DNA from 3 places in the Ercella succinigenes genome. Region 2 is predicted to be linked to each of the others. Evidence: riboswitches for the same ligand, from Rfam matches in the RefSeq annotation. Region 2 holds a riboswitch; each other region holds the start of a gene.

Region 1 (3,136 bases), on a different contig from region 2:
TATCGCTATAACTTGTAATTTCGTCATCTGTATAGACTAAGCTAGAGCCATTGGAGTTGCCGCTGAAACCGCCTCCCTCCATACCGTTTCTGTCTGGTATATTAAAATCACCATCTTCGGGAAACATGAATTTATCTTCACCAATTATACCTTGTTTGTTGTCATCTGGCATTTGTCTGTCAGTGTCATCTGGCATTTGCCTGTCAGCACCATCTGGTATCTGCATTTCGCCACTGGAAGGAAAATTTTTATCCATATCGCCAGCAACGCCCATATTTTCAAATTGACTGCTTTCAGGTTTATACAGATTGCCGCTGTCTTCTCCATAATTACGTGTCAGAAAGGAATCACCAATTTCTTCTATTGCGATATAAAGACCATAGTATTCATTATTAATGGATAATGCCACAAAACTTACAAGAGGCGATGCTACACCACTTTCAGCCATAATGCGGTAGCTAAGATAATCTTTTAAGTAGGTGGCATCACTGTATAAATTATTTAAATGAAGTGTATCCAGACCGTCATATGTCTGTCCATCTATAAATTTATCAAATTTAATTTTAAAGCTATAGCGTTCAGAATTTGTATTTGCAACTTGAGAGAGAGAGGTGTTTCCTTTTGTTGCAAAAGATACTTCATTAACTTCTGTGCCGTCAAGAGTAACCGTTGTTGAATATTTTGTTTTCTCAGTAGGGTTTTCTAACAAATCTATCCAGTCATCTTCTGAAATTTCAACATTGATTTCGTGAACGAAACTGGTATCAAAGAGAGTTTCTGCATACTCTATTGATAGTAAGTTATTATTATCTTGGTTTTGTGAATCATTGATAGTAGTATTGCAGCCAATCAAATTTACTACCAGTAAAATAATAAATATAAAAGAGAATGTTTTTTTCATCAAAGAGGCCTCCTGATTAAACTTTTTGGTCTGTTAAAGTAACATTAGTATAGAAATTACATTTTGATTATCTTTGACGAAAGTGATAGCTATATGATACTTATGTGAAATTTACCAAATAAAATAAACAAACAAAATAATTAACAACAAAATTTTTCTAAAGAAAACAAATTATTGTATTTATAAAATGATTAAAGGTGATATAATCACGTTGTAAAAAGTAAATAAGAATTGTCAGTGTTGATTATTTGGCTTGTAGTAATAATTTTTTGATTATAAAAAAGATTAGGACATTCTGAATAATCAATGAAAAGGGAAGCAGGTTAGAATCCTGCACGGTCCCGCCGCTGTGATTCCTGGGATTTTTCTTTTATGCCACTGGTTTTTACTGGGAAGGTAAGAGAAATCTGCTATCAGGATAAGTCAGAAGACCTGCTGATAATAAGAAAGTCATTTTTTGCGGCGAACAAAAAATGATTACCATGTTTGTCATGGGCATTGCTGTAAAAACGGGCGGCAGAAAAGCAAAGGAGGCTTTACTGTGAACCTGTTTTTTATTTCTGCAATGCACATCATGGAAGGTTTTTTATCTCCATTCTGGTCTCTCTTATGGACTGCTGTAGCTATACCGTTTATAGTATGGGGATTATACAGCATTTCAAGCAAAATCAGGCATAATCCCAAATTACTAATGCTGCTTGCTCTCACCGGTGCATATACTTTTGTTCTCTCTGCTCTTAAAATTCCATCTGTAACCGGAAGTTGCTCTCATCCAACCGGCACAGGACTTACTGCCGTACTTTTTGGTCCAGCAGCTGCTGCGGTAGTAGGTCTTGTTGTTTTACTATTTCAAGCAATTTTACTTGCACATGGTGGATTAACAACTTTAGGTGCTAATACTTTCTCTATGGCAATAGCAGGACCTTTTGTTGCCTATGCCTTATTTCGTTTAATTGCCAAAAACGCTAATGGGAAAAAACTTTTAGTAGCGGTCTTTGTAGCTGCATCAGCTGGGGATCTCATAACCTATGTAGTAACTTCAGCACAACTTGCTTTAGCTTATCCATCGGCAGAGGGCGGTTTTTTGGCTTCATTTGCCCGCTTTGGTTCGGTATTTGCATTTACACAGATACCAATAGCAATAATTGAAGGAATACTTACAGTAATTATTTTTAATTATATTTACCAATATAACAAAGAAGAACTTAAAGACCTCAAGGTAATAAGTCTTAAAGTATGAGCTCCATGAAAGGCGAGGTTACAAAATGAAAAAATCTACTTTATTTATTTTAATAGGAATAATAATTCTAATAACTGTTTTACCTCTTATTATATCTGGTATAACTGGAAATGGTGCTGAATTTGAGGGAGCAGACGGTCAGGCCGAAGATGTAATAGCAGAGATTGCTCCAAACTATGAACCATGGTTCGAAAGTCTTTATGAACCGGCAAGTGGTGAAATAGAAAGCTTATTATTTGCATTACAGGCTGCAATCGGAGCTGCTCTCATAGGTTATTATCTTGGTAGTCGTGGCAGATTAAAAACCGCAAAAGCAAATGCTGATTGATCAACTGGCATGGGGAAGTCTTTGGAGAGATAAATCAGTAGGGAAAAAAATACTGATAACGTTAATTATTATTTTTCTTGCTTTTATAATAAAAAATATTTATTTGTATTTAGTGTTATTTCTTATGCAAAATATGATTTTATTTTTTGCTCTTAAAATAACAGGTAAAAATATTATTAAGCTCTGGAGATTTCCTTTTGTTTTTATATTGATGGGAGTTGTTCCTCTTTTGGTTGAAGGTAGCAGCAAGGAGGCCTTGTTTTCTTTTCAAATAACCCTGATAAATGTTCCTGTAATTAAAAATATTATCGGAAGAGCCATATGTGCTTATGGGGGAATAATGTTTCTTGCTATTACCACTCCTTTTAGTGATTTACTTGATCAGCTAACAAGATGGAAATTCCCTAAATTGTTATTATCTTTAATTGCTATAATTTACAATCAGATATTTATAGTACTTACATCTTTTGCAAAAATTATTTCTTCATCTGATTTACGATTAGGGTATTCAAGCATAGTTAAAACTATAAAAACACTGGGTATGGTAATGGGAAGTGTTTTAAGTTGTTCAATGAAAAAAGCACAGACAATGAGTCAGTCCCTGGAGTGCCGTTTTTATGATTCAGATAAAAATAATACTTGGCCACTTGAGAAAATAAATTTAAAA
Region 2 (3,136 bases):
AAGCCTTTGCTATTTTATCCCAGTCTTCACTTTGCAATTCTCCTGTTGTAAGTGATTTTGCATTAACAAGAGATTGTGCGCTAAGCATACGATTACCAATTTCTTCTTTAGACATTTCAAGACTAAAAATAGCGGCAGGAACATTATATAATGTAGCCGCTTTTTGAGCTATATTTAGAGCAAAAGCAGATTTACCCATAGCAGGTCTGGCAGCAACAATAATCAAGCCGCCTTCACGAAGTCCGCCAAGAGAACGATCAAGACTGGGAAAACCTGTCATCACATGTCTTTCATGTACTTTACCTTCTGCCATTGAAGCTAGTTCATTTACAGTTCTGCCCATGATATCTTTTAAGCTTTCAAAACCAGAGCTGTCTCTGTTTTCCCTGATTTCATAAATTCTTTTTGCGGCAATGTCAAGCAGAAGATCAGCCTGATCGCCATCCTCAAAGCAAAGACCTGTTACCTCATCCATCGCAGAGATCAATCTACGTAAAACAGATTTCTGTCTGACCAGATCAGCATAATGTGCGGCATTAGAAATAATAGGCACCTGATCCGGCAGGGAACCTACATAACTTAATCCTCCTGCTTTTTCCAGCAAGCCTTTGCTTTCCAGCATATCTGTTACGGTTAAAATATCTACCGGCTTACTCGCCAGATAGAGCTCTGTAATTGTCTCATATATAAGAGCATGATCCGGCCTGTAAAAATCATCAGGACGCAGCACAGCTGTTATTTCAGCCAAGGCACGCTTTCCTGTCATTGCAGATCCCAAAACAGATTGCTCTGCCTGAAGATTATGAGGCGGTATACGCCCGGCAACTCTGACAGGAGTTTCGGCGTTTTTGGTTGACATAAATATTAAGCCTCCAGATTATCAACTTTTTGTTCAGGATAAAGCAACTACTTTTATACCTATTTTAACGGTTACCTGCTGATGAAGCTTCACTTCAGCTTCAAAATCTCCAAGGTTTTTTATCTGTTGCTTAAAGTTAATATTTCTTTTATCTACCTTATATCCTTCTTTTTCCAGCAGATTAGCAATATCCATTGAAGTTATAGCACCATACAGGCGACCACCTTCCCCTGATTTTGCCGGCAAAGAAAATATTTTATCTTTAAGTTTGGCTCCTACTTCCTTTGCCTCTTCAAGATTACGTGCTGCCTTTGCTGCTTCTGCCTTCTTTTTATTCTTTACTGAATTAAGATTGGCTGGTGTAGCTTCAAGCGCCAGATTCTTTTTAAAGAGAAAATTTCTTGCATATCCATCGTTCACTTCAACAATATCATCTGCTTTACCATGACCTTTTACGTCTTGTAAAAGTATAACTTTCATAAAAACAACCTCCGATTTTAGACTAACCTTTATTCTATCACATCTTTAAGTTTTAAGTCATTGTAATACTTTCTATTTGCACAAAACAAAAAAATTGCAATTACTTACTTTGCACAAAAATTTGCTAAAAATAGCAAATATGAAATTGTATAATAATTGCCTTTATGCTAAACTCCTGTCAAAGTGAATAGTATGTGTTTGCACGCAATGCGCTGGTATATATGCCAGAGGAACTCGGATGAAATTTCCGGACTATCCCAGTAACCGTGAAGCTGACAAAACGGCAAAAGCCACTGCCTTAGCAAGGTGGGAAGGTGCCGAAGTAGGATGAAGCAAAGTCGGGAAACATGCAATCACATTATACTCCTGGGGTTGAGAAGGTTTTTAACTTTATTTTTTAAAAGCTCCTCGGATTTTCTGTGGAGCTTTTTGCTTCCTTGGATACTATTCACAAAATTTAAGGAGGAAACTATATGAACAAAAAGAAATTTATTTCAATGATGCTCGCTTTGCTGATGGTGTTTGCTGTTTTTACTGGTTGCGGCCAGTATACTACAGTTGAAAATACCACCACAACTGCAGAAAAAACCACTACAACTATAGAAAAAACCGAAGCAACAACAGAACCGGCTGCTGACATAACTGAAGCAGAGTCTGATGTTCTCTCATTCATGGATATGAAAGGCAGAGAAATAAAACTTAATGATACTGCCAAGAGAATAGTTGCTCTGACAGCTGCTGATTGTGAAATACTATATGCGATTGGCGCGGGAGAAACACTTGTGGGACGTGGTGAATATTGTGATTATCCTGCAGAAGTACTAGACGCACCGGCTGTACAGTCTGGAAATGAAACTAATATTGAACAGATTATCGCACTTGAACCGGATATTATATTGATGGGAACAATGGCACAGACGCAAGAGCAGATTGACGCACTTGAAAATGCAGGTATATTGGTTGTCGTAAGTGATGCTCAGGACATAAACGGAATCTATACAGCTATTGAATTAATAGGAAAAGCCACAGGTCAAAACGACAATGCAGCCGATTTAATCGCTAAGATGAAAACTGATTTTGCGGAAATAAAGACTGCGGCAGAAGAAAAATCAACTGCCGATTCAAAATCAGTATATTTTGAAGTTTCTCCTTTGGAATGGGGATTATGGGCTGCCGGCAAAGATACGTTTATGCATGAAGCTGCAGAAATGATCGGTCTGGAAAATACTTTTGCCGATGTTAACCAGTGGGGAGAAATATCTCAAGAACAGGTAATTGAGAGAAACCCTGATTATATCGTAACAATCACCATGTATTTTGGAGAAGGACCTCTTCCTGAAGAAGAAATAATGAGCAGAGATGGCTGGGCAAGTATCACAGCAGTTTCAGAAAAACAGGTTTTTAACGCTAATTCTGATGAGCTTTCAAGACCAGGCCCAAGATTGGTTGATGGCGTAAAATCGCTGTTTGATTTCGTTTACGGAGAATAAATGAAAAAAAGAGATAGTTTCACAATTATTGAATATATTATTTCTATTTGCATAGTAATTTCTATTTTTATTCTATGTGTGTTCGCAGGCAGTGTAAATATTGCGATCAAAGACACTTTTTCTGTCTTGATGGATAAAATAACCGGCAATGCTACTGTAAGCAGCAATACTGTTTCTATCATCTATAATGTCAGACTACCCAGAGTGATTAATGTTGCGCTTGTTGGCGCAGCATTATCGCTTTGTGGAGCCGCCATGCAAGGACTTTTAAGGAATCCCCTTGCAGACGGCTCCACCCTGGGAGTAT
Region 3 (3,136 bases), on a different contig from region 2:
CAAAGACAGCATTTATCAGTATCTAACAGCAGAAGATGAGGCTAAATTATGTGCAGCTTTACCTGAGGAATACCAAATTAATCCTGATGCAGAATCTGTCGTTATGCGTGGCTTATTTGATCATATCGAAGGTATTCGGCAGGATATAGACTATAAAGTGGTTGCCAATCTGGTTAAGCTTATGGCTATTGCGATGTTCAATAAAGGAACCCTGCATGCAGACGCTTTTGATAGAACTTTGAACCATCTATACAGTCTTTTGTTTTCTCTTATTTTCGAACAAGGTTAATAAGAGAAATTTTTTTGGTGCGCAGTCAGCCATGCCTAACTTGTTTTTTGAAAGGAGATAAAAATGAATAAAAGAAATAAGGTACAAAAAGAAAAAACAGGCATTTCCAGACTTTTTGAATTAGCTGGACAAAAAAAGAATAAACTAATAGTTGCTTGTCTTCTGTCCGGGGTATCTTCAGCAGCAAGACTTGTTCCTTTTTTCACAATTTACGGAGTAATTCGGGAGCTTCTTTTGCACTATACCACGGCTCCGGCGGCGAAAAGCAACGCATAGCAATTGCGCGAGTTTTTCTCAAGGACACACCAATTGTAATTCTTGATGAGGCTACAGCTTATGCAGATGCAGAAAATGAAGTGAAAATCCAGCAAGCCTTATGATAATATGATTGCCGCCAATGAGCGGAGGGATAGTTGGACGATTCGGAAGGGAGAACAATTAATATGAAAAAGTTCAGGGAATGGTTCAAAACCATAACTTTTGGTGAAACAAAAAATATATCGGTTTAACTTTATGGAATTTTCTTGATAGTTTGGTTGTATCTGTACCTTATGGTGTGATGATTATTTCAATATATTTATTGCTAATACCGTTGGCAGAACCAACTGCGCCATTGCCGTTAAACCGTCTTTGGCTGTGGCTGGTTCCATTATGCAAGGGATAACTCGTAATCCTATGGCGGATTCCGGTTTGATGGGACTGAATGCCGGTGCAGGATTTGCCTTGTCTATTTGCTTTGCTTTTTTCCCGTCTTATTAATGATTTAATATCCAGCAGGGGACTACCATCTAGTGCGTCAACCCTTTTACAAACAAAATATTGTTTTCTATAGAAGTTATTTCCGCTTCGCATAAATTTATAGGGTTAGGTCGCGCCGGGGATCGTGTAGCGAAAACACCTTTTATTTCCGGCCCGAAAGGTGTTTTTGTTTGTAAAATATTTCGATCAGCCTTATCTGCCCAATAAAGTACAACGATTTTCTGATCAGGTTGAAGTGTGTGCAGACCTTCTGCAAATTCAGGGAAAATCTCAATTTTTACTTTTTCTTCAGAAAGAAATCCCTGCCTTGGAGCAGACAATCTATCTCCATATGGACTGTGAATCTTTCCTATGATATTGATACTGATATTCATATATTAATCCTTTCTTAGAGCTGTTTTCAGCAGATATTAGCGAAACTGTTTAAACGCAAAAAAACTGTGGCAAAAGCCACAGCCGTATTTCCGTGAAAAACAAGCAAAAGCCTGTAATCGCAGGCAATGCAACATACTCAAGCAGGTCTTCTGACTTGCGTCTGTGGAGATTATCTCCGGCAACAGTGCTCGGCCTTCCCGGGTTCCCAGTGACTGACTTTCATCATGAGCTACTATCTTCAACGCTTACAGCGGCGGTACCGTCCGGGATTTTCACCCGATTCACTATTCTTTCCATAAAGCTTGACGCCATATGGAACACTTGAATAATATTAAATTATTGCAAAAGGTTAACATGTTGTATTTTTTTTGTCAATATTAATCGGAGCAGATAAATACAAACTGAATATCAGATACACGATCCTGGAATTTATGTACCCTATTAATAACGCTGATATTGTTTTGAAGTATGAATAGATAAATATGAAAATATTTATGTGAATTATTTGTAATTGTTATCTTAGTTATCTTTGTTATTAGTTTACATTTTTTTTTTTGTGTGATAGAGTTGAAGTATCGAAACGAAACCGGTTTGTTGTTTATTGATAAATTAAGCTGTTTACTTTTTGCGCAATGAGTGAGTGTTTTTGGAAAAGAAATAAGAGACTAAAATCAAAATGAAAAGAGGATACGATTATGAAAAAGATAGGAGCATGTTTGTTAATTGTTTTATTGACGATAGGAGTTATTTCATCCCTTGTTTCCGCTGGAACAGCTTATTTCTCAAGATCATTACCTGGAAACGGTTCTGTTGTATTAATCGGACCAGTTTCAAAAACTACTAATACAAATGGGTCATACATACATCCTGATTATGAAACAGGTGTTTTGAAAGCTATTAAATGTCGAACTAAAGCCCGAATTGGCGATGGTCAAATGATTTACAGTAATCCTATTGTTTCAGCACCTAAAGGTTCATCAACTTGGTTAGGAGCATATACTGGTGTTAATTTGTACTCTGGGCAATTAGTTTGGATAGAAATGTGGACAAACACTATCGGAATTGCAGATACAACCTCTGGATCTTGGGATTATAAATAGCATGACATAATATGATCTATGAGAGCTCGGATTGTAATCCGGGTTCTCAGTAATCTAAGGAGGACATATGTTGATTCGATTGGAAAACATCACCAAATCATATGGAGAAACAGAGCCAAAGGTCATGGCTATAAACGAATTAAACTTAGACATAGACACAAATGAACAAGTAGCCATTATGGGTAAAAGCGGTTGCGGTAAAACAACCTTGATTAACATGTTATCGACTGTAGATTGCCCCACAGAAGGTAAATACTATTTCAACGATCTAGAAATAAATGTTATGAAGGAAAAAGATCTGGCAAAATTCAGACGCCAGCAGGTATCGATAATATTTCAAGCATATAACCTGATGCCAGAACTAACTGTTAGGGAAAATATTTTGCTGCCTCTTATTTTTGACGGTAAAAAGGCTAATTTAGAATATTTTGAAGAGATTGTTTCTGCGTTGAAGCTAGAAGATAGAATGACACATTTTCCGCATCAACTGTCTGGCGGTCAACAACAAAGAGTAGCAATAGCGCGTGCTCTTATAATGAAGCCTGCTGTTATTCTAGCTGACGAGCCAACCGGCAATCTTGACTCAAAGACAGGGCAAGAAGTTATTTCATTA

Evidence for each region. A riboswitch is a leader RNA that binds a small molecule or an ion and turns the genes downstream of it on or off. The one in region 2 is predicted to bind cobalamin.
Region 1: another riboswitch for cobalamin. It lies ahead of AC0KSB_RS08940 (energy-coupling factor ABC transporter permease); the one in region 2 lies ahead of AC0KSB_RS13640 (ABC transporter substrate-binding protein).
Region 3: another riboswitch for cobalamin. It lies ahead of tsaA (tRNA (N6-threonylcarbamoyladenosine(37)-N6)-methyltransferase TrmO); the one in region 2 lies ahead of AC0KSB_RS13640 (ABC transporter substrate-binding protein).

Annotation. Positions count from the first base shown of each region.
Region 1 is NZ_CDHP01000040.1:43,015-46,150, reverse strand. Features, by position in the region: gene AC0KSB_RS08945 (CotH kinase family protein) at 1-901, opposite strand, end outside; cobalamin riboswitch at 1,162-1,355, shown strand; gene AC0KSB_RS08940 (energy-coupling factor ABC transporter permease) at 1,467-2,141, shown strand; gene AC0KSB_RS08935 (energy-coupling factor ABC transporter substrate-binding protein) at 2,167-2,469, shown strand; gene AC0KSB_RS08930 (energy-coupling factor transporter transmembrane component T family protein) at 2,459-3,136, shown strand, end outside.
Region 2 is NZ_CDHP01000063.1:79,297-82,432, forward strand. Features, by position in the region: gene dnaB (replicative DNA helicase) at 1-859, opposite strand, end outside; gene rplI (50S ribosomal protein L9) at 893-1,339, opposite strand; cobalamin riboswitch at 1,521-1,708, shown strand; gene AC0KSB_RS13640 (ABC transporter substrate-binding protein) at 1,813-2,829, shown strand; gene AC0KSB_RS13645 (FecCD family ABC transporter permease) at 2,830-3,136, shown strand, end outside.
Region 3 is NZ_CDHP01000020.1:76,108-79,243, reverse strand. Features, by position in the region: gene AC0KSB_RS05690 (TetR/AcrR family transcriptional regulator) at 1-289, shown strand, start outside; gene AC0KSB_RS05685 (hypothetical protein) at 353-565, shown strand; partial or broken gene AC0KSB_RS05680 (ATP-binding cassette domain-containing protein) at 541-666, shown strand; partial or broken gene AC0KSB_RS05675 (iron chelate uptake ABC transporter family permease subunit) at 914-1,039, shown strand; gene tsaA (tRNA (N6-threonylcarbamoyladenosine(37)-N6)-methyltransferase TrmO) at 1,078-1,422, opposite strand; cobalamin riboswitch at 1,546-1,763, opposite strand; gene AC0KSB_RS05665 (hypothetical protein) at 2,119-2,523, shown strand; gene AC0KSB_RS05660 (ABC transporter ATP-binding protein) at 2,591-3,136, shown strand, end outside.